3 regions of the Lactococcus garvieae subsp. garvieae genome follow, and region 1 is predicted to be linked to each of the others. Evidence: riboswitches for the same ligand, from Rfam matches in the RefSeq annotation. Region 1 holds a riboswitch; each other region holds the start of a gene.
What was found. A riboswitch is a leader RNA that binds a small molecule or an ion and turns the genes downstream of it on or off. The one in region 1 is predicted to bind lysine.
Positions count from the first base shown of each region.

Region 2: linked by a shared signal. The riboswitch ahead of PYW30_RS07600 (diaminopimelate decarboxylase) and the one ahead of PYW30_RS09755 (amino acid permease) in region 1 are both predicted to bind lysine.
Region 3: linked by a shared signal. The riboswitch ahead of PYW30_RS02420 (ABC transporter permease subunit) and the one ahead of PYW30_RS09755 (amino acid permease) in region 1 are both predicted to bind lysine.

Region 1 covers NZ_CP118950.1:1,941,661-1,949,387, reverse strand. The annotation lists gene glnA (type I glutamate--ammonia ligase) at 1-500, shown strand, start outside; gene PYW30_RS09790 (hypothetical protein) at 565-996, shown strand; gene PYW30_RS09785 (chorismate mutase) at 989-1,258, opposite strand; gene PYW30_RS09780 (DUF2089 family protein) at 1,398-1,664, shown strand; gene PYW30_RS09775 (hypothetical protein) at 1,666-1,959, shown strand; gene PYW30_RS09770 (GAF domain-containing protein) at 2,016-2,495, shown strand; gene PYW30_RS09765 (protein kinase family protein) at 2,508-3,128, shown strand; gene dnaX (DNA polymerase III subunit gamma/tau) at 3,141-4,799, shown strand; gene PYW30_RS09755 (amino acid permease) at 4,832-6,295, opposite strand; lysine riboswitch at 6,371-6,547, opposite strand; gene PYW30_RS09750 (hypothetical protein) at 6,765-6,977, shown strand; gene rpsF (30S ribosomal protein S6) at 7,169-7,462, shown strand; gene ssb (single-stranded DNA-binding protein) at 7,500-7,727, shown strand, end outside.
Region 2 covers NZ_CP118950.1:1,516,962-1,524,688, forward strand. The annotation lists gene PYW30_RS07575 (aspartate kinase) at 1-539, opposite strand, end outside; gene PYW30_RS07580 (aspartate-semialdehyde dehydrogenase) at 536-1,528, opposite strand; gene dapD (2,3,4,5-tetrahydropyridine-2,6-dicarboxylate N-acetyltransferase) at 1,694-2,392, opposite strand; gene dapB (4-hydroxy-tetrahydrodipicolinate reductase) at 2,486-3,196, opposite strand; gene dapA (4-hydroxy-tetrahydrodipicolinate synthase) at 3,196-4,059, opposite strand; gene PYW30_RS07600 (diaminopimelate decarboxylase) at 4,257-5,534, opposite strand; lysine riboswitch at 5,899-6,071, opposite strand; gene PYW30_RS07605 (pyridoxal phosphate-dependent aminotransferase) at 6,337-7,500, shown strand; partial or broken gene PYW30_RS07610 (pyridoxal-dependent decarboxylase) at 7,654-7,727, opposite strand, start outside.
Region 3 covers NZ_CP118950.1:480,169-487,895, forward strand. The annotation lists gene PYW30_RS02405 (YceD family protein) at 1-260, shown strand, start outside; gene PYW30_RS02410 (response regulator transcription factor) at 362-1,057, shown strand; gene PYW30_RS02415 (HAMP domain-containing histidine kinase) at 1,146-2,636, shown strand; lysine riboswitch at 2,777-2,944, shown strand; gene PYW30_RS02420 (ABC transporter permease subunit) at 3,033-4,604, shown strand; gene PYW30_RS02425 (amino acid ABC transporter ATP-binding protein) at 4,605-5,342, shown strand; gene murD (UDP-N-acetylmuramoyl-L-alanine--D-glutamate ligase) at 5,481-6,842, shown strand; gene murG (undecaprenyldiphospho-muramoylpentapeptide beta-N-acetylglucosaminyltransferase) at 6,844-7,727, shown strand, end outside.

The DNA of each region.
Region 1 (7,727 bases):
TTAAGCATGCTTATAACTATACCGCAATCACGAACCCAACAGTGAATAGCTACAAACGTTTAGTCCCTGGATATGAAGCTCCTGTTTACATCGCCTGGGCTGGACGTAACCGCTCACCGCTGATTCGCGTACCCGCATCTCGTGGAATGTCTACACGTGTTGAGCTTCGCTCAGTAGATCCATCAGCCAATCCTTATTTGACAATGGCTGTTCTCCTTGCCTCTGGTCTTGATGGGATTGAAAATAAAATCACCGCACCAGAAGCTGTGGAAGCGAATATTTATGTAATGACCGAAAGTGAACGTAAAGCACATGGTATTACAGACCTGCCTTCTACTTTGCATAATGCTGTGAAAGCATTACGTGAAGATGAAGTAGTAACGGCTGCTTTAGGTGAGCATGTTTTGGTTAACTTTGTGGAAGCCAAGAAAATCGAATGGGCGAGCTATGCACAATTTGTAAGCCAATGGGAAATCGATAACTATTTGGAACTTTACTAAAAGAGAGAAGCATCCTTGAGATGCTTTTTTTGAATTTTTATACTAAAAAGACTAAACTAGACATATGGATATAAAAGAAAATTTAAAAAATATTATAGATAAACTAGACTATGGACAGGTTGCAAAACTTGCGATGTTGGAGAGAGGAGCCTATGCAGTATCTGGACCGCAAGAACCAGCTGCTGATGGTGCACTGTTTGAGGACTTTGCCGCCAAATATTTGTCAGAAAATGAAGATCTGACGGTTGTTAATCGCAAGGACCCAGAAACTGCACTTCAACAAGAAGATTTTGAGGCATTGCTTGGTCAACTGAAAGCACCGCAACATATCATTTTTGTAGAATGTCTGGAATTAGGAACGACTGAAATTAAGGGCTTTTTGAATACCCTCCTTTCTGCTGATTTAATCAAAAGCAGTAAAGTGGTTCTTTTGGACTTGCCACAGTTAGAATATATGGCACTCCATTCAAGTATGAAAGGAAAAATCGCTATTTAAAGCGATTTTTTTCTTGATATTCTCGGGAACGTTTCATAATTTCTTTATAGATAGAATGGATAGCAGGCTCGTATTGGGGTTTCTCTGTCCTTTTTTTTATCTTTTCGAAAATAAAGTGTTCTCGATCAGAATCGTAGACCTCTCTATTTTCTTCTGCCTTAGCTGTGATTACCTCTTCGACCAAGGACATACGTCTTTCTAAAAGCACAATAATTTGATCGTCTAGTGCATCAATTTCTTTACGGGTTTTTTCTAAAGTCATATTTTTATTATGACACAAAAGCTTCTGGAGGACAATTTTTAAATAAAAAAAGCGAACGATATTTATTTAAATAAAAAATTTTGTCTTTTGGTTTTAATAATGTTAAACTTTAATAAATAATGTTAAGTTTGGAGAAATTATGGATTGGTTTTTTAATCTGGAAGAAGAAGAACAAGAATTTATCAAGCAATTTATTTTTGCATCGGGTTCTTTAAAAGAGTTGGCCCAGTATTATGGGGTGAGTTATCCTACTGTGCGGTTGCGTATAGATCGGTTAATTGAGAAAATAGGTCTGAATGACAGTAAAAAGGATTCCTTTGAAGTAAGTATTATGCAAATGGTTATCGATGAAAAAGTGAGTCTGAGTAGTGCCAAAGAGATTATAAAAAAACATAGGGAGATTTGAGATGAATCATTTAATGGAGATAGCAATAATTGGGGTTATTATCGCATTTCAGACATTTGCGGGCTATAGAGAAAACAAGTACCTGGGTGCCTTGCTTCCGCTTGCTTTCATGGCCGCTGTAGGTGTTTTCTTATACAGAGGCGCTCTCGGTTTTAACTTTAAGGATATTGTGATGCCTTTTGTTGGGCTCTTCGTCTTAATCATGCTGTATCAAGGAGGAAAAGAGTCAAGAAAAAGCAAGATAAATAAAGAGCTAGAGAAAATGAAAGCCAAAGATATTTCAAAAAGAAAATAAAAGATAATTTAACCGCAAGTATTGACTCTATTACGGGTTAAGTTTATAATTATAAGATGAATAAAAGCGAAAAAATTGAAGGATATGAACTCCTTAATCTACAACTGAAAGGTTTACTTTCAGCACAAAACTATACATTATCAAATCTCTCCAATGCATCAGCTCTTCTCAATGACTTCTTACCTAATCAAGTCTTTGTAGGGTTTTATTTGTACAACGGCGAACAACTTATTTTAGGTCCTTTTCAAGGTGGGGTTTCTTGTGTCGAAATAAAGTTAGGCGCTGGAGTATGTGGTGAAGCCGCAGAGAAACGTCAAACATTAATTGTGGACAATGTTAAAGAACATAAAAACTATATTTCATGTGACAGCCGAGCGCTGTCAGAAATTGTAGTACCGCTCATTAAAGACGGCGAATTAAAAGGTGTTTTAGATTTGGATGCTTCAGAAACTTCCTTTTATGATGACGTCGATCAAAAATATCTTGAAGAATTCTGCCACATTTTGTCAGAGATGACGGATTGGAAATTTTTTTGAACGAGGGAAACGATGAAAGAAACAGTGAATAACTTTATAGCAGATCAATTTGGTACCAGTGAGGTGTGTCCTGTAGGTTTTGATCCTTTGGCTCAACCTAAAGCATTTGCTCAAGATTTGGGTAATTTTGTGTACCAGCTGCACCAATTAGAAGCAACAGGAGCGGAAAATCCAGCCTTAATGTTGCCGGTCATTGAAGCTGAATTTTTGACACTGTTGGACCAAATGAAAAGAATTGCACCTGTAGAAGGTTTACGCTTGTATTGGGATAAAGCTTCTAAAAATCCATGGACCAAGCCTGCGGTTGTTTTACATGGCGAGTTGAACTTGGACACTGTGTGGAAGAGGGCCGATAAATTTTCTGGGGTGGCTGAAACAGCAGCTTCCATAATTGGTGATCCTGCCTGTGATTTGACCATTGCATGGGAAATATTTGATGAGAAACAAAGAAAGATATTTTTCTCTGCTGCTGAAGCCGATAGGGCAACAGTCATCCGCGCTCGTGTATGGGCTATTTACAAGGCAATGAAAAATTATAATGCTGCCGATATTGATCAGTCCATACTGGCACGTGATGTTCTTTTCCGAATCAATGAAGAGCTCGGTCTTGGCGCAGAGCCAGACCTTTATTAGAAGGAATGAAAAATGGCTTACCAAGCTTTATATAGAAAATACCGTAGTCAAAGATTTGATGAGATGGTTGGCCAAGAAGTGGTGGCCACAACCTTAAAGAATGCTATCGTTAATGGGCAGATTTCTCATGCCTATCTTTTTAGTGGCCCGCGTGGGACAGGGAAAACTTCCGCCGCAAAAATTTTTGCCAAAGCAATCAACTGCCCGAATCAAAAAGAGGGAGAGCCTTGTAACACTTGTGATATTTGTCAGGCCATTACCCAAGGGAGCCTTGAAGATGTGATTGAACTTGATGCCGCTTCAAATAATGGGGTGGACGAAATCCGTGAGATTCGCGATAAATCAACTTATGCAGCGAGTCGCGCAAATTATAAGGTTTATATTATCGATGAAGTTCATATGTTGTCAACGGGGGCATTCAACGCTTTGCTGAAAACCTTAGAAGAACCTACAGATAATGTTGTCTTTGTTTTAGCAACAACTGAGCTTCAAAAAATTCCGGCAACAATTATTAGCCGTGTGCAAAGATTTGCTTTTAAAGCAATTACAACGCATGATATTCGTCAGCATTTAGCAGAAGTTTTAGCAGATGAGAAGATTGAGTTTGAAGATGCGGCACTGGATGTTATTGCAAAATCTGCTGAGGGAGGAATGCGTGATGCGTTGAGTTTATTGGATCAGGCCTTAAGCTTTTCTGATGGCAAGCTTGCAGAGAAGGATGCTCTCTTAGTGACAGGTTCCATTGCCAATGAAGCGCTTGTCTCTTATGTTGCAGCTTTGGCAACTTCAGATGGACCAACTGCACTTGATACCTTAGAGAAAATTTTTCTTGAAGGGAAAAATATGTTGCGCTTTACGGAAGATCTCTTAACTTATTTCCGTGATTTGCTTTTGAGGGGAGACAATGAAATCCCACGTCCCCGTCTTTACCAATGGATCAACATTGCGATTGAGTCTCTAAAAATTATTAAAGAAACGACCCAGAGCAAAATTGCTGCTGATGTGATGACAATGCGTCTTGTGGATACAGGAGCTTATTCATCTGTTGAACCTAAAGAACTTCCGGAAAGTTTGAACCATGAGCTTCAAGCCTTAAAAGCAGAAGTTGCAGAGTTAAAAGCTAAATTGGCAGAAACGGGAAGCCAAACTGTGGTATCCACTGTCAGTCAAGAAGTTCAAATTAAGCAGCAAGTGAAAACAAAAACAGTGACTGAAAAGTACACTGTAAATCAAGATTTGGTTTTTAAAGCTCTAAAGGAAGCGACCAACGAAGCACGCCAAGCAGTTTATGGTGCATGGCCTGAGATTGTTTCTAGCTTTACCAAACCTTCAGATCGTGCCTTAATCAATAATACCGCACCTGTGGCAGCCTCAAGTAATTTTGTGGTGGTTACTTTTCCTCATGGTAATTTAGCCAAGCGCGTTACAGAAAATGAAAACCTACAGTTAACTTTTGGCAATTTAATGTCATCAATACTGGGATTTTCGCCCGAGATTATTGCTTTAGCAGAGCAAGATTGGCAGGCTGTACGTCAAGAGTATGTCTTAAGCCTTAAAAAAGGAGAGCAGCATGTGATAAAAGACACGGAATCTGAGCCAGAAGCAGAAGAAGCCCTTGTCAGTAAGGCCAAAGAATTTTTTGGTGAAAAAGTGAAAGTAATTAATGACTAAAAAAACGCCTTGTGGCGTTTTTTATATTCGTTTTAATCAATCTCGCGGCTTAAATCGACTTCTTCAAGCGGAATGAGTTTTGTTTTCTTCACGATTTTGTAAGAGAAATATAAAATCAAGAAGAGTGGTAAAGCAAGATAGGTCGTGATGATGCTTTGCGCATTCATCGTTACAGTAGTAATTTGCCCGATAACGATAATGATTGAAAGAATAAGAGCGATAATTGGTCCAATAGGGAACCATTTGGCATGGTAGCCTAACTCAGAAAGTTTATGGCCTTGCTTAATAAAAGCACGGCGGAAGCGGAAGTGACAGATAGCAATTCCAATCCAAGCCAAGAAGCCGGACAAACCAGAAGCGGCAACCAAATAGAAATAAATCTCAGTTCCGAAGATACTTGTTAAGAAGGCCAAAAGACCGATGGCAACAGTCGCTAAAATTGCATAAATTGGCACACCGTTGCTTGTATTTGTTTTAGCGAAGACTTTCGGCGCATGCCCTTCTTTTGCCATGCCAAAAAGCATGCGGGAAGCAGCATATAACCAAGAATTGGCAGAGGAAATAACGGAGGTTAAAATGACAGCATTCATAACAGATGCAGCAGCGGCTAAGCCAGCACGTTCAAATACCAAGGTAAATGGAGAAACAGTAATGTCACTTTGGGTCGCTGCACGGAGGAGACTTGGATCTTTATAGTAAACCAAGGCACCGATTACGAATATTGAGAGGAAATAGAAAATAATAATCCGCCAAAAAACTTGCTTAATCGCTGAAGGTACATTTTTCTCAGGGTTTTCTGACTCGCCGGCTGCAATACCAACGATTTCTGTACCTTGGAAAGAGAAACCTGCAATCATGAAGACAGCAATCATACCTCCAATACCACCGACAAAACCATGATTTCCTCCGGCAGAAAGATTGCGTGCCACATCTGGCTTATAAGTCATAACCCCAAAAATTGTTGCGAGACCAATCACGATAAAGGCGATAACAGCGATGACTTTAATTGTCGCCATCCAAAATTCTGCTTCACCATAGGCCTTAGCTGAAATAAGGTTAACCAAGAGGATAAGCGCAATCACGATAGTTGACCATATCCATGTAGGCACATGGGGCAACCAAAATTGCATAATGACACCAACTGTAGCCGCCTCAACCGCCACAGTAATTGCGGAGTTAAACCAATAGTTCCAACCCATAGCAAAGCCAAAAGCTTTATCTACATAGCGGTCAGCGAAAGAAGCAAAAGAGCCAGATACTGGAAGATAGGAAGCCATTTCTCCTAGAGACGTCATAAGGAAGAAAACCATGAGTCCAATAGCGACATAGGCAACTAATGCACCTAAAGGTCCAGCTTGAGAAATCGTTGCGCCTGATGCAACAAATAGGCCGGTACCAATAGTTCCTCCTAAGGCAATCATTGTTAAGTGACGATGTTTAAGGCCACGTTTGACTTGCGTGGATGGCGTGGCCTCATTATTTGAAGTATTGTCCATTACTTCTCTCCTAAATTTATAAATATTAATACAAAAAGCAATCCCTAGAGATTGCTAAACGTCAGAAAGATCTTTCATCCGAATAGCGCATCGTGGTCATAGTAAGACCACGACAGTTTAACAGGTGTTTCCCGCTAAACCAAGAAAAGTCTGTGAGCATAACTTCTCTTTCGGCAACCGCTCCTGGGCTAAACTTCTCAGCATGCTCTAGCTCTGTTTAGCTTATTATTGGTTGCGACCTCTATCGTTTATTAAGTATTTATGAACATTTTAGATTAATTTGAGGGGGATGTCAAGGACGAGCCTGCAAGGAATGAATAATTATACACAACCTTATTTAAAATAACAGAATTTTTAATGCCTGTATATTTAAAAAAATCGAGGGATTTGTTTTAGAGACTAAAAAGAGTTATAATATAAGGAGAGATGATTACGGTTTCATCTCAACTATATCTGGAGGTGGTTTTCTATGACGTTTACCCCAAAATATGTATCTCCAACTTACGCGGGAGAAAAAATTGTATGCGTAACCCGTAGCCAGCAAGGGGAGATTTCCCACTTATATCAGCGCTTTGACAGCCGTTGTAAGTTACATTTTATTGTGAAAAAGCTTGGTTATTATCAATCGAAAGAAGGTGAGTATCGTTACATTCCAGCGAATGTCCTGGATGTAGTGGCTTAGTGATAAAAACAATGAAAAATCTTCTGCAGGGACAGAGGGTTATTTTTTTATTTTATAATAGAATAAAATAAGATAAGATAAACCAGCTTGCAAAAAGCAGCTAAATTTGATAGAATATATACTTGTGAGTAAAAACTCATAACTTACACAGGCTCCAACCTGTGTCATTAGTCCAAAAGGAGGAAAAATCAATGACAAAATACGAAATTCTTTATATTATTCGTCCAAACATTGAAGAAGAAGCAAAGAAAGCCCTCGTTGAACGTTTCGATAGTATCTTGACTGACAACGGTGCTGCTAATCTTGAGTCTAAAGACTGGGAAACACGCAAACTCGCTTACGAAATTCAAGACTTCCGCGAAGGTATCTACCACATCGTAACTCTTGAAGCTGCTACTGATTCAGAAGCTTTGAGCGAATTTGACCGTCTTGCTAAGATTAACGGCGACATTCTTCGTCACATGATCACTAAAGTAGAAGCTTAATTCTAGTTTAGCTGGACAAATTTAAAGGAGAAGCATCATGATTAATAATGTTGTTTTGGTCGGACGCGTTGTGCGTGACCCTGAACTGCGATATACACCGCAAAATACTGCGGTTGCTACATTTACGATTGCTGTTAACCGTCGTTTTAAAAACGCGCAAGGCGAACGTGAAGCTGATTTCATTAACTGTGTCATCTGGCGTCAATCTGCTGAAAACTTGGCAAATTGGGCTAAAAAAGGTGCCTTGATTGGTGTAACAGGTAGT
Region 2 (7,727 bases), 420 kb from region 1:
ATTTTTCCATTTTGGAAAGCACCGTAAAATCCTGGGAGAACAATTCTCTCAATTCCAGAGAATTGTTCCTGCAACAAACGTTTTGACATTTCCAAATTGATACGACCGTTACCTGAAAAGGAAATTACTTCAGCAGCATCAATAAATTGATAGCCCAGATATTCCGCCATTAGATGTGCTGTAAAATACTCGCCACGACTCACCAGATAATCCTCTGTAAATTGACCCGAATCCAACTCACATTTAAGTTCCTCTAAATGTGATAAGATGTCGTATTTAAGCTGCAATTCTTCTTTGACTGCAACAAATCGAGTGACTAAATTATCCCAAAGTGCTTGGTAAGAAACACCGTGTTTCACATGAGCCGCAATGAGATAGAGCAAGTCGGTAACCTTATCATCAGATGGATTTTTACGTCCAATCGCCGAAACAACGACAATTTTTTTTGTTTCATCTTGGCTGACAATATTTTTTACTTTTAGAAATTGGCTTTCTGTAGATAAGGATGAACCGCCAAATTTTGCAATGGTTAATGTCAAATTAAATTCTCCTGGATCATATGCTCCGCAATTTGAATTGCATTTAATGCTGCGCCTTTACGGATATTATCAGCTACGCAGTAAAAGAGTAAACTGTTTGCTTGCGCCAAATCTTCACGAATACGTCCAACATAAACATTATCATTACCATTTGCGATTGTTGAAACTGGATATTCATGATTTTTAGGGTTGTCGATAAGAGTTATACCTTCTTGGTTTGCAAAAACCTCACGAACTTCGCTAAGCATGAAAGGCTGATCCAATATTACCTGGATACTCACACCGTGACTGTTTATTACTGGAACACGTACACAAGTTGCTGAAACAGCCAACTCTGGCTTATGTAAGATTTTACGTGTTTCATTGACCATTTTCATCTCTTCTTTGGTATATCCATTTTCAAGGAAAACATCAATTTCAGGAAGGGCTGTTTCAGAGATATTATATGGATAAAATTCTGGTGCTTTGCCTTGACGTGTCCGAAGTAAATCGTCACGACCTCTCTGTCCGCTTCCACTTACTGCTTGGAAAGTTGTATAGTTCACTTGTAAAATACCAAAGGATTTCTCCAAAGCATAAAGCGGTAAAACAGATTGAATCGTTGAACAGTTTGGATTAGCAATAATTTTATTCATTTGTGTATCTTGGATGTTAATTTCTGGGACAACCAGGCCAATTTCAGGATTTTCACGCCAAACTGATGAGTTATCAATGATAACCAAGCCTTTTTCTCGTGCAATTGGGGCAAATTGTTCAGAAGTATCTCCGCCAGCACTAAAAAGGGCAATATCATAACCGTTAAATGAATCAGCCGTTAATTCTTCAACTACGTATTCTTGACCCGCAAAAGACAAAACTGAACCTGCTGAACGACTTGAGGCTAATAATTTCAAATTTTTAATTAGGAAATTTCTTTGTTCTAAAATATCGAGAAAAGTACGACCAACAAGTCCAGTTGCACCCACAACACATATATTATATTTTTTCATTTTTATCCTTTCTTCTTTGGATATAAGATACTCGAAGATAAAGTTCGTACACTCTAAAGTTAAATAACTTTGGCGCTATTTGAAGTGCATGGACGATATACTCCATTTATTAATAGCGTACGAAGCATCATGTATGTTGATAAATAGTCTATCCTTATGGCAATTTTACAAATTTCTCAACGCTTCTTCCAGTGCAGTTTTTTGCTGCGTTTGAGAATCAATTTTCTTGATAATACGGGCTGGCACACCAGCAACAACTACATTTTCAGGAACATCTTGTGTCACAATAGCACCGGCCGCAACAACTGAACCTGAACCGACTTGTACACCTTCAATAACCACTGCATTTGCACCAACAAGTACATTATCCCCAATACGCACAGGTACAGATGAAGCTGGTTCAATTACACCAGCAAGTACTGAGCCTGCACCAATATGGGAATTTTTACCAACTGTTGCACGTCCTCCTAGAACAGCACCCATATCAATCATTGTACCAGACCCAATTTCAGCACCTATATTAATAATTGCTCCCATCATGATTACTGCATGATCACCAATTACGACATGTTCACGGATAATTGCGCCTGGCTCGATACGTCCATTGACATCGCGAATATCAAGCAAGGGTACAGCTGAATTGCGGCTATCAAGCTCCACAATATAGTCTTTATTTTCAGTCATATCAGCCAAAAGTGGTTGAATCAAACTCCAATCCCCAAACAAAGTATTGCTGATTTTGATGATTTCTTTTGGTATTTGACCTGTCAATTGACCTTCAAAAGTTACTTTAACTGTTGTTTTCTTCTCAGCATTTCCAATATATTGAATAATTTCTTGAGCCGAAATTTTTTGTACTTCCATAAATCTCCTTCTTGTGTGTAATACTATAAAAACTAAGTTTTTAAAGGAATATCCAAAATTTATTTTATTGTTTCTCTTCTATAAAAATAGGACTTAATTCACTCCGTCTTTTCCAAAAAGAACTTCCTCCATTGAATACATCCCACTTTCTTGATGAATAAGCCAATTCATCCCTGTGATCGCCCCTTTTACAAAAATCATTTTCGAAAGAGCTTCATGATTAATCGTTAGAAGTTCGTCCCTTCCTGCAAATATTACTTCATGTTCACCAACGATTGTCCCCCCTCGAACAGCATGTACTCCAATCTCTTTCTTCTCACGTGGCTTTATACCTGAACGTCCATGAACAACTTTATAGTCTAATGTTTCATTGATACTGTCAAGCAACATCTTTGCCGTACCAGATGGTGCATCTATTTTTTTATTATGATGTTTTTCAATGATTTCAATATCAAAACTGTCCGATAAAATATAGGTCATTTCTTTGACTAAACGATTCATCAAGATAACTCCAATACTAAAATTGCCACTAAATAATACAGGCATTTTTTCAGAAAGGTGATCAATTGTTACCTTTTGTATGTGGTCAAAGCCTGTTGTGGCAATAACTACGGCTGTTGGATGCTTTTCTAAATATTTAGCAAGATTATTGAGATTCTCAGGGTGTGAAAAATCAATGACCACATCGAATTTTTCTTCTGGAATATCCTTTGTTAAGGATACGACTGTTAATTCATGCTCTTTTTCTAGCTCTGCCGCAAGCAGCCCGCCCATTGTACCTGTTCCAATTTGTAAAACTTTCATTATAAAATCTCCAATTCTTTAAGAAGTTGAATTTTTGCCGTTTCGGATGGCTCGTCAAGTGGCAACCGAACAGAACCGACATTATAACCGAGTTGATTCATCACAAATTTGACAGGAATTGGATTTGCTTCTATAAATAAGCTGTCAATCAAGTTCAAATATTTTTGTTGCAGACTCAAAGAATGAGCTGGGTTGGTCGCAAAAGTTTCGATTAACTCCTTAACTACATCTGGCATGAAGTTAGCCCAAACACTGATTACACCCGAAGCACCTAAACTCAGGCATGGAACTATCATATCGTCATTACCACTATATAATGCAAAATTATTAGAAAGATAGCGACTAATTTTTTCCACATAGGCAATATCGCCTGATGCTTCTTTTAAGCCTGTAATATTCGGGTGTTTCGCCAATACTTCTACGGCTTCAACAGAAAGATTCACTCCTGTTCTACCTGGTGCATTGTACATGATAATCGGAATATTGACAGACTCCGCAATCTTAGTGAAATGCTTTAACATTCCTGTTTCATTGGTTTTATTATAATAAGGGGTAATCACAAGCAAACTATCCGCACCTAACTTTTCAAATGCTTGAGCAAATTCCACTGCTTGTGCTGTGTTATTACTTCCTGCTCCAACATTGATATGAACACGTCCAGCAACCTGTTTAACTACAAACTCAACGATTGCTTTTTTCTCCTCAAAGCTAATCGTCGGTGCTTCTCCTGTTGTGCCTAAAATAGAAATAGCCGCACTTCCATAGCTAATCTGAAATTCAATCAGCTCAGCTAATTTCTCAAAATTTATAGAATTATCATCATTAAAGGGCGTGATGAGCGCCACAATTGAACCTTTAAGCATTATTTTCTCCTGTAGATTTATTTCAGAAACCTTTGATGAGTGTTGCGATAGAAGAAAAGTAAACTACTTATCGTATAATTTTCTTTCTCTTGAAAATCATCTCCTCTTCGCCTTGTTTTTACTCCACTCCTTTAATTTGTATCCAAATATTATTTATGATTTTATCAGTGGTTAGAAGTAAAAGCTGTTACAAGCGTTCACCAGCTAATTTCCGGTAAGATTTCAAACTCAAAGCCATCCAATGTTGCAAAATAGTCTTCAGGTCGCTCTGCCCGTCGAATCATACGCGTGCTCCCATCTTGCTGAAGCAATAATTCGGCACTTCGTAATTTTGCATTATACTGATATCCCATCGAAAAACCATGCGCACCTGTGTCATGAATGACTAATAGGTCTCCCTCATCAATCACAGGAAGTTCGCGCTGCCTGGCAAATTTATCATTGTTTTCACATAATGAACCAGTCACGTCAACAATTTCTTTCACTTTATCTTCCTTCTTTCCTATAACAGTAATATGATGATAAGCATCATAAAATGCTGGTCTCATCAGATTAACTGCGCTCGCATCCACACCAATATACGTCCGATAGGTTTGCTTTCTATGCAAGACACGTGTGACCAGTAAGCCATGAGGCGCCAACATAAAGCGTCCAAGTTCCGTATAAATTTTGACTTCCCCTAGGCCATTGGCAGTTAGAACTTCATCATAAACACGATGTACTCCTTCGCCGATGACAGCAATATCGTTAGGAGCTTCATCTGGACGATAATTAACGCCGATACCACCAGAAAGATTTATAAAATCAAGAGAAACGCCTGTTTTTTCACGAATTTCAAGTGCTAATTCAAATAATTGCTGTGCTAATTTTGGATAATACTCATTTGTCACAGTATTTGAAGCCAAAAAGCTATGCATTCCAAATTTCTTCACACCCAACTTTTGCAAATCTTTAATTCCCTGAATCAGTTGGGCTTTTGTCATTCCAAATTTTGATTCTTCAGGATTATCCATAATTTTGGTACCCATTGTAAAAACTCCACCAGGGTTATAGCGTAAGCTCATTGTTTCGGGAAATTCAAATCCTGCCAATGTGGATAAAAATTCAATATGGTTGTATGCATCAATATTAATCGTAGCCCCTAGCTTTTTGGCTAATAAAAATTCTTCAGCTGGAGTGTCATTTGATGAAAACATAATTTCAGAATTATCAAAACCACATTTATTTGCCAGTATAAGTTCAACATAGCTCGCGCAATCAGATCCACAGCCTTCTTCTTGCAAAATTTTCAAAATTGCAGGCGTTGGTGTAGCTTTTACCGCAAAGAATTCTTTGAAACCTTTATTCCAAGAAAATGCTGTGTTTAGCGCTCTTACTTTTTCACGAATTCCGTGCTCGTCATACAAATGAAATGGTGTCGGAAATTCTGCAGTAATTTTATCTAATTGATTTTTAGTAATAAATGGTACTTTCATTTCATACTCCTGTGGACTTGCTATGCAAATCTTTATCTGAAGATTTCGGTGGTTTCAATGCTCTGGAGGCTTGTTAAAAATTATAACTGAAAGAAGGAAGATTTTACTTTTAGTCTAGCAAATGATGTTTTTCCATCTCAATCTTTAACTCTGTCTCCAGTGCCCTTTGACCACTGATATAATGAGTTTCGATGTAAGAAGCAGAGTTTTTCTTATTCGTTGACTCGCTAAGACATTATTCTATCGTTGTCGCGCTTCAACCTGCAAACTCACATCGTATAAAAACAAAAGGCACTTGTAAGTACAAGCGCCTTTTATGTCGTCATGAAAATAGAGTAAAAAAAGAATTCTATATTATTCGGTTCGATCACTTAGCGCCAGACTTATTCAAGTCCGAGTGGTATAGGTGTTTCCTATACCCCCACGCTAGCCAGATGCCTCTGTTGCTAACGTTCGGCAATGATTACCTTTCGTACACGGTCGTCGGATGCCTCCTCTCGTGTAGTACTCATTTGCATTGCTACCTCTAATTTATTTTTCACAATTATAATATTTTCAGTATTGTTTGTCAATTGAAAACTTTTCAAATTTTTAGTATTGACTTATTTTTTTCTTTAAAACTGCTTTAAATCAAGGTTTACAAGATGTATTTTTTATCTGAACTTCCGAATCTCCAAAATATTTTGCAACATTGTTTTGTGAATTTTTAAAATAAAATGCTATAATACAAATTTAAAACGACGAATATACGGAGTTTTTGCTTGAAGCCAACTTTAACTATTGACCTGCGGAGGTGCTATATATGGATTTATCAAATAAATTTAACACTAATCTTGGAAAAATTGAAATTTCTAAAATTCGTGAATTTGATCAGGAAATCTCCAAAATACCGAATGTTTTGAAATTAACACTTGGTGAACCAGATTTTCCGACACCTGAACATATCAAAAAAGCTGCAATTGATGCTATTGGTGCCGATGAAAGTCATTATACTGGCATGCGTGGCCTGATTGAACTCCGCCATGCAGCCAGTCAATTTGTAGCTGAAAAATACAATTTACATTACGATGCTGAAACAGAAATTTTGACCACAGTTGGTGTCACAGAGGCGATTGCTACTTGTCTCCTTTCAATTATTGAACCTGGCGATAAAGTTCTAATTCCAGCACCTGCTTACCCAGGTTATGTGCCTGTAGTAAGCTTAGCTGGCGGTCAATTGGTCGAGATTGATACCACAACTGATAAATTTGTCTTAATTCCTGAAAAACTTGAGCAAGTATTGAACGAAACCGAGAATATCAAGGCTATCATCCTTAATTATCCTTCAAATCCAACGGGCATAACTTACACTCATGCCCAGCTTAAAACACTTGCTGAAATCATCAAAAAACATGAAATTTTTGTCCTTTCTGACGAAGTTTATTCTGAAATTAACTATAGCCAACATGTACATACTTCTATTTCGACCTTTTTACGTGATCAAACTTTTGTACTTAATGGCCTTTCAAAATCACATGCGATGACGGGTTGGCGAATGGGGCTGATTTTTGCAGATAAATACTTGATTGATCAGCTTGTAAAAACACACCAATATCTGGTTACTTCTGCCTCCACACAATCGCAATGGGCAGCAGTTGAAGCTCTGAGTAAAGGGAAAAATGATGCTGAGCTAATGAAAGCCAAATACCTCAAACGCCGGGATTACATTATTGAGAAAATGACTGAACTTGGCTTTGAAATTATCAAGCCAGACGGAGCTTTCTATATTTTTGCCAAAATTCCAGCAGAATATAACAGCAATTCTTTTGAATTTTTATATGATTTTGCAAAGAAAAAACATGTAGCATTTATTCCAGGCTCAGCCTTTGGTCAATATGGTGAAGGTTATGTCCGTTTGTCCTATGCAGCTTCAATGGAAGTGATTAAGATTGCTATGGAGAGATTGAAAGAATATCTTTCGGAATAACTTACTATTATGGTTGTGCTATACTCAGAGTTTATCTTTACTTTAATGTAAACCTTCTCAAAAAAGACGAGAAAAATCTCGTCTTTTTTGTTATATATTCACTCTTGTTATTAATCAACGAAAATAGGTTTGGCTTGTAAAAAAGAGATTGTTTTAATGTGTAAATCCATATACTTTATTTTTAGGATTATTATGGTATTTAAGATGTGCCTTATTCAAAAATTCAA
Region 3 (7,727 bases), 590 kb from region 1:
TGGACAGTGACATGATATTTACATTGGAAGCAGATTGGATTAGTCTATCAGAATCGGTAGCTGATAATATTCTTTTAGAAATTCCTTTGCAAATTTTAGCAGAAGATGAGAAAGCTGGAGCCGCAAGTCTACCTTCTGGTAAGAATTGGTCTGTCTTGTCTGAAGCAGACTATCAGAAGCAAAAAGAAGAAGAAGCAGATAAAGAAAATAAATCACCTTTTGCAGGATTGGCAGATCTCTTTTCCGAAGAAAAAAATTAAGAAAAATCTCATAAAACACTTGCAACAAAATTACAATTATATTATAATTTCATTATAGAGGAAATAAAATTAAAAAGAAAAGATATTAATGAGGCTAAACTATGAATTCATCTAAACGTATTTTGATTATCGAAGACGATAAAAACATTGCGAGATTTGTTTCACTTGAGCTTGAACACGAAGGATACCAAACTGCGGTTCAAGGCAATGGTCGTAAAGGTCTTGAAGAAGCAATGTCAAAAGATTATGATTTGATTTTGCTTGACTTAATGCTCCCAGAGCTTGATGGCTTTGAGGTTGCACGACGCTTACGCCGTGAGAAAGATACACATATTATTATGATGACTGCACGTGATTCGACAATGGACCGTGTAGCAGGTCTTGATATTGGCGCAGATGACTATATTACAAAACCATTTGCTATTGAAGAATTGTTAGCGCGTGTCCGCTCACTCTTCCGTCGTGAAGATCATATCCACACGATTGAAAAGTCCGACAATACTTCATTCCGTGATTTGGTAATTGATAAGACCAACCGTACTGTACACCGTGGAAAAAAAGTTATTGACCTTACACGCCGTGAGTACGATTTGCTTTTGACACTGATGCAAAATGTAGGTGATGTCGTAACACGTGAATACTTGGTTTCTGAAGTATGGGGTTACGAAGAAGGTACAGAAACAAACGTTGTGGACGTTTATATCCGTTATCTGCGTAACAAAATTGACGTGGAGGGCCGTGAAAGCTATATCCAAACGGTTCGTGGTATGGGATATGTCATGCGTGACCGCAAATAATATAGGGAAGATGTAAGAAGATTTCTAGTGGTTTTGCCACTAGATTTATTCCTTTTATGGCGATGAAAAGAAATAGAAAAAATGCGACATGGTAAAATTTTTTGATTCGAAGAAGAAAAAAACAGAAAGTCTTCCCGAGCGTAAGCGAAGCATCATGCTCCGTTGGGCATTTGCAAATACGATTTTTTGTTTTATTACCTTCACTATTTTTACAGTATTGGTTTATCAATTGACCATTACAACCTTCATCAATTCTGAAAAAGAGGATATGATGAAAGCTCTGGATAATGTTGAGCAAAGTTTGTCCCAATCGGAAAGCACACTGTCGGAAGAAAATCTGGCGAATTATTTGGCTTATGCCAAAGACTATACAGCCTCCAGTCAGGGTAAAGAAAATGAGCTAGAAACACTTGGAAGTATGATTGGCTCTAGGAAGTCCTTTTATGTTTTTGACGTCGGTGAAAATTTGATTTACTCGACCAATTCTCATGGCTTCCCTCTAAAAAAAGACGTGGGGGATGGCACTCATGCTGTACGTACATTTGGTGAATATTCTGGTTATTTGGTGGAACGACCGGTTTATTCTAATAAAACAGGTAAGCTGATTGGCTATGTACAGGCTTTCTATGATATGAGTTATTATTATAGCGTGCGAACAAAGTTACTGATTGCCCTGATTATCTTAGAGATTATTGCTCTCTTTATCGCTCAGTTTGTCGGTTATTTTATGGCGAGTCGTTACATCAAGCCTCTGGAACGGTTGCACGATGCGATTACTACACGTGCCAATAACTTGAAGGCGGATTTCAAACCTGTAGTGATTCAAACAGGTGATGAAATTGAAGAACTGGCGACTGTTTATAATGACATGATGATCAAGCTTAACGATTATGTTGATCAGCAGAAACGTTTTGTTTCTGATGTCAGTCACGAGTTACGTACGCCACTTGCGGTTTTGGATGGTCATTTGAATCTCTTGAACCGTTGGGGGAAAAACGATCCCGAAGTGCTTGAGGAGTCTTTACAGGCCAGTATAGAAGAAGTGAGTACGATGAGAACAATGTTGGAAGAGATGCTTGCATTGGCCCGTCTTGAAAACATCGATTTTCAAGATGAAGACCTTATCTGTGATCCGACAGAAGTTTCTAATTTCCTTAAGAAAAACTTCCTACTTATTCATGCTGATTTAAGCTTAACTGTGGAAAATAACTTGTCACCGGGAAGATTGGCTCATATCTACCCGAACCATTATGAACAAGGCTTAAAAATTTTGATTGATAATGCTATAAAATATTCGCCTAAAGATCGCCAAGAAGTGAAAATTCATCTAGAAGAAGATGATAAATACATTATCACTACGGTTGAGGATCATGGCTATGGCATTAGTCAGGAAGATTTAAAACATGTCTTTGAGCGTTTCTTCCGTGCTGATAAAGCGCGAAATCGGGATATAGGAGGCACTGGGCTTGGACTGTCTATTATCCAACGCATAGTGGAAAACTATGATGGGGAGGTCAGTGTGACTTCTGTTGTAGGTGAGGGATCGAAATTCACTTTAAAAATTCCTAAGATTAAATAGGTATAAAAAGCCTAGCAAGTATCTAAACGTACTTTCTAGGCTTTTAGTTTATGCCTCATTCTCTCGAGTTTTTTGATAATTTGAGAAAATTGTTGACATTCGTTTAAAAAAAGGTTAAGATTTAAAATACAATATACAAATAAAATGATAGAGGTCGCAATGAATAGGAAGTTTTACTGAGCTGGACAAGCGTTGAAGTAAAACGGAGGAGACATTGCCGAAATGAATTCACTCGTCCAAGTGAGTTTGTTGGGGCAGCAAGGGATACTTGCTGAACTGTCGCAGTTTTGCGGAGTGCTATTCGTTACTTACTGATAATATGAATCATGTACAACGTTTAGCAACCTCTCTGTGTAAAGGTTGCTTTTTATTTGGAAAAATGAAAGAGAGAGTATTATGAGAAGAAAAAACTTATTCTTACTTGTCGCGACGTTGTTTACGGTATTATTTATCGGTAGTTCAAAAGTTAGTGCAGACCAGTTCCGTGTCGGAATGGAGGCAGCATATGCCCCTTTTAACTGGACACAATATGATGATAGCAACGGTGCTGTCCCTATTGATGGTGTAGATGGCCAATGGGCAAATGGTTACGATGTACAAGTTGCAAAAAAACTGGCGGATAAGTTAAATAAAGAATTAGTAATCGTCAAATCAAGTTGGGATGGTTTGCTGCCCGCCCTGAAATCTGGGAAGATTGATGGCATTATTGCAGGAATGTCACCAACCGCCGAACGTAGAGAACAAATCGCCTTTTCGGAACCGTACTATACTTCTAACCTTGTAATGATGGTCAAAAGTGGCGGCCCCTTTGCTCAAGCATCGCGCTTAGCAGACTTCTCCGGTGCAAAAATTACCGCTCAGCTGGGAACTTTTCACTATAACATGATTGACCAGATTAAAAGTGTGAATAAGCAAACAGCGATGAAAGATTTTTCAAGCATGCGTGTGGCTTTACAAAGTGGTGCCATCGATGGTTATGTCGCTGAACGTCCAGAAGGGGTCACTGCAGAAAAAGCAAATCCAGACTTCAAAATGATTGAATTTGGCGAAGGAAAAGGTTTCGTCACAAATTCAGATGATACAACAGTCGCAGTAGGTTTACGTAAAAATGACCCTAACTTGCCTGAGATTAATAGCTTTTTGACAGGTTTTACACCTCAAGATCAAAAAGAACTGATGGACCAAATGATTGCCGCTCAACCAGAAGCCAAAACCCAAGGCGCTTGGTATGACCAAATTATCAGTATTGTAAGAGATAATGGCAAACAGTTTCTTAATGGTACAGGGATGACCTTATTCATCTCTTTGATTGGTACGATTATTGGTACGGTTTTAGGTCTTCTTATTGGTGTTTATCGTACTATTCCAGAAATCAGTAATAAATTTTTAGCCTTTTTACATAAAGTATTTGGCTGGCTTATTTCCGCTTATATTGAAATTTTCCGTGGTACACCAATGATTGTTCAGGCAATGGTGCTTTACTATGGAACGGCTCTAGCTTTTGGCTTGAGTTTGGATCGGACCTTAGCTGCGCTAATTATTGTGTCCATCAATACGGGGGCTTATATGTCTGAGATTGTACGTGGTGGTATTTTCTCTGTAGATCAAGGACAATTTGAAGCTGCACAAGCTATCGGAATGACGCATGGGCAAACTATGCGCAAAGTTGTTCTGCCACAAGTCTTACGAAATATTCTTCCAGCAACAGGAAATGAATTCGTCATTAACATCAAAGATACATCAGTCTTGTCTGTGATCTCAGTTACGGAGCTCTTTTTCCAAGGGACAACAGTGGCCCAACAAAACTTTATGTATTTCCAAACCTTTGCTGTAATCTGTGCAATTTACTTTGTCTTAACATTTACAGTGACACGTATTCTACGCTTTGTAGAAAGAAAAATGGATGGACCAGATGCTTACGTCCCAATCCAAAATCAAATGCAAGTACAAGAACCGGGGGACGCTTAAATGACAGCAATCTTAGAAATCAATCATTTAAAAAAATCATTTGGCAGCAATGATGTGCTGAAAGACATTCACTTGACGGTTAATCAAGGCGAAGTTATTTCGATTATTGGTTCATCTGGAAGTGGGAAATCAACACTCCTTCGTTCGATTAATTTATTGGAGAAGCCTTCTGGTGGAGAAATAATTTATAAAGGTGAAAATGCTTTAGCAAAAGGCTTCGATATTCCTAAATACCGCACCCATCTTGGCATGGTTTTTCAAAGCTTCAATTTATTTAACAATATGAATGTTATCGAAAATGTTATGGCTGGGCAAGTTACAGTATTGAAAAAAAGCCAAGAAGAAGCTCGGACTATTGCGCTCGAGAATCTGGAAAAAGTGGGGATGGCAAGCTTTGCTCATGCCAAACCTGCACAACTCTCAGGAGGACAAAAACAACGCGTGGCGATTGCTCGTGCGATTTCCATGAATCCAGACGTGATTTTATTTGACGAACCGACTTCAGCGCTTGATCCCGAAATGGTAGGCGAGGTCTTACAAACGATGAAGGGATTGGCTGAAACAGGCTTAACAATGGTTATCGTCACCCATGAAATGGAATTCGCGCGTGATGTAAGTGACCGTGTGATTTTCATGGATAAAGGGGTTATTGCTGAAGAAGGAAGACCAGAGGAAATCTTTGGGGCTCCGAAAGAAGAACGGACGCGCGCTTTCCTTTCGCGCTTCTTGAAAGCTTAAATAAAAAGAGCATCAGCTTGCTCTTTTTTCTTTGCAAAAGTCATCTTATTTTCACAGTAAAACTTTCGAATACAAACTCTATATTGAAAAAATAGGTAAATAGCGGTAAAATAGAGGGAAGTAGAAAGAATAGGAACAATGAAAAAAATCAAAACTTTTGAAGAAAAAAAAGTACTCATCCTCGGATTAGCAAAATCAGGAGAAGCTGCAGCCCGCTTGCTTCATACTCTAGGTGCACATGTAACTGTAAATGACGGAAAGGCTTTTGAAGAAAACCCTGCCGCGCAAGCCCTCTTGGAAGAAGGCATTGAAGTTATCTGTGGTAGCCATCCCCTTGAACTTTTAGACGAAGATTTTGATTTTATGGTAAAAAATCCAGGTATTCGTTATGATAACCCAATGGTAAAGAAAGCATTGGATAAAAAGATTCCAGTTGTTACGGAAGTTGAACTTGCTTACCTTGTTTCGGAAGCCCCAATTATTGGAATTACTGGAACCAATGGTAAAACAACAACAACAACGCTTATAGCCGATATTTTAAATGCAGATGGTCAGTCTGCAAAACTAGCAGGAAATATTGGTTTTCCTGCTTCTGAAGTAGCTGCCCATGCGAGTGCTCAAGATACTTTGGTGATGGAATTGTCAAGTTTTCAATTGATGGGTATTGTGGACTTCAAGCCCCAAATCGCTCTCATTACCAATATCTTCTCATCACATTTGGATTATCATGGCTCTCAGGAAGCTTATGAAGCTGCAAAATGGCGTATTCAAGAAAACTTAACTTCGGAGCAATACCTTATTCTCAACTTTAATCAGGAAAAATGCCGTGCTCTAGCAGCGCACACAGCAGCGCAAGTTGTGCCATTTGCCACTGAAAAGAAAGTTGATGGCGCTTATGCGCAAGAAGGAAAGCTTTATTTCCGTGATGAATTCATCATGGATGCAGCTGACCTAGCTTTGCCTGGAGAACATAATTTAGAGAATGCTCTAGCAGCAATAGCTGTTGCCAAGCTTTCAGGTGCTAAGAATCAGGCAATCATTGAAGTTTTGACAAGCTTTTCGGGTGTGAAACATCGTTTGCAGTATCTTGGAGAACTTGCAGGACGTAAGGTCTACAATGATAGCAAAGCCACCAATATATTGGCAACAGAAAAAGCCTTGTCAGGTTTTGAAAACAGTCGCTTATGGCTCTTAGCGGGCGGACTAGATCGTGGAAATGGCTTTGAAGAACTTGCGGATTCTGTGAGAGGTATTAAAGGTATGGCTCTCTTTGGGGAGACTGCACCAAAACTACAAGAGCTTGCTGATCACATGCAGATTCCAACAGTCCATAGTGAAAATGTCGCAACTGCCCTTAAAGAAATTTTTGATAAGACAGAAGAGGGGGACACTATTTTACTTAGTCCTGCTTGTGCCAGCTGGGATCAGTACAAGACCTTTGAAGAACGTGGAGATATGTTTATTAAAGCTTTCGAAGAATTGAAAGGTGAATGGAAATAGTATGAGAATTATTGTAACTGGAGGCGGAACGGGAGGACATATCTATCCTGCGCTGGCCTTTATAAATCATCTGAAGACTATTGAGCCGGATTCGGATATCCTCTATGTAGGTACAGAACGCGGCTTGGAGAGTAAGATTGTGCCTGCAGCAGGTGTGCCTTTTAAAACCGTAGATGTACAAGGTTTTCGTCGTAGCCTTTCTTTAAACAACTTTAAAACAATCTATAAGTTCCTGAAATCTACATCAGATGCGAAAAAAATTGTTAAGAATTTTAAACCTGATGTGGTCATTGGAACAGGGGGGTATGTAGCTGGGCCTGTACTTTACGCAGCAGCCAAGCTTAATGTGCCGACTATCGTTCATGAACAAAACTCAATTCCAGGGATTACAAATAAGTTCTTGAGTAAATATGTGGACAAAGTTGCGGTTGCTTTTGAAGCAGCCAAGCCTTTCTTCCCAGAAGCCAAAACAGTTTTTGCTGGTAACCCGCGCGCTCAGGAAGTTGCAACTTTAAAAGCTACCGATATTCTGGAAACAGAATATCAACTTCAAAAAGGGAAGAAAACAGTAGTTATTTTTGGTGGATCACGTGGAGCCCAAACAATTAACGAGGCGGTAAAAGCTGCTCTGCCAAAGTTTGCAGAAGCTGATTACCAAATCGTCTATGCTTCAGGACAAATCTACTTTGATGAAGACCATGAAGAGTTTGCAAAATATGCGGATACTGCAAATATAGCAATTCGTCCTTATATTTCCAATATGCTCGAAGTTCTTGCATCATCAGATTTAATATTGTGTCGTGCGGGTGCGACAACGATTGCTGAAATTACTGCACTTGGTTTGCCAACGATTTTTGTACCTAGTCCAAATGTCACAGCAGACCA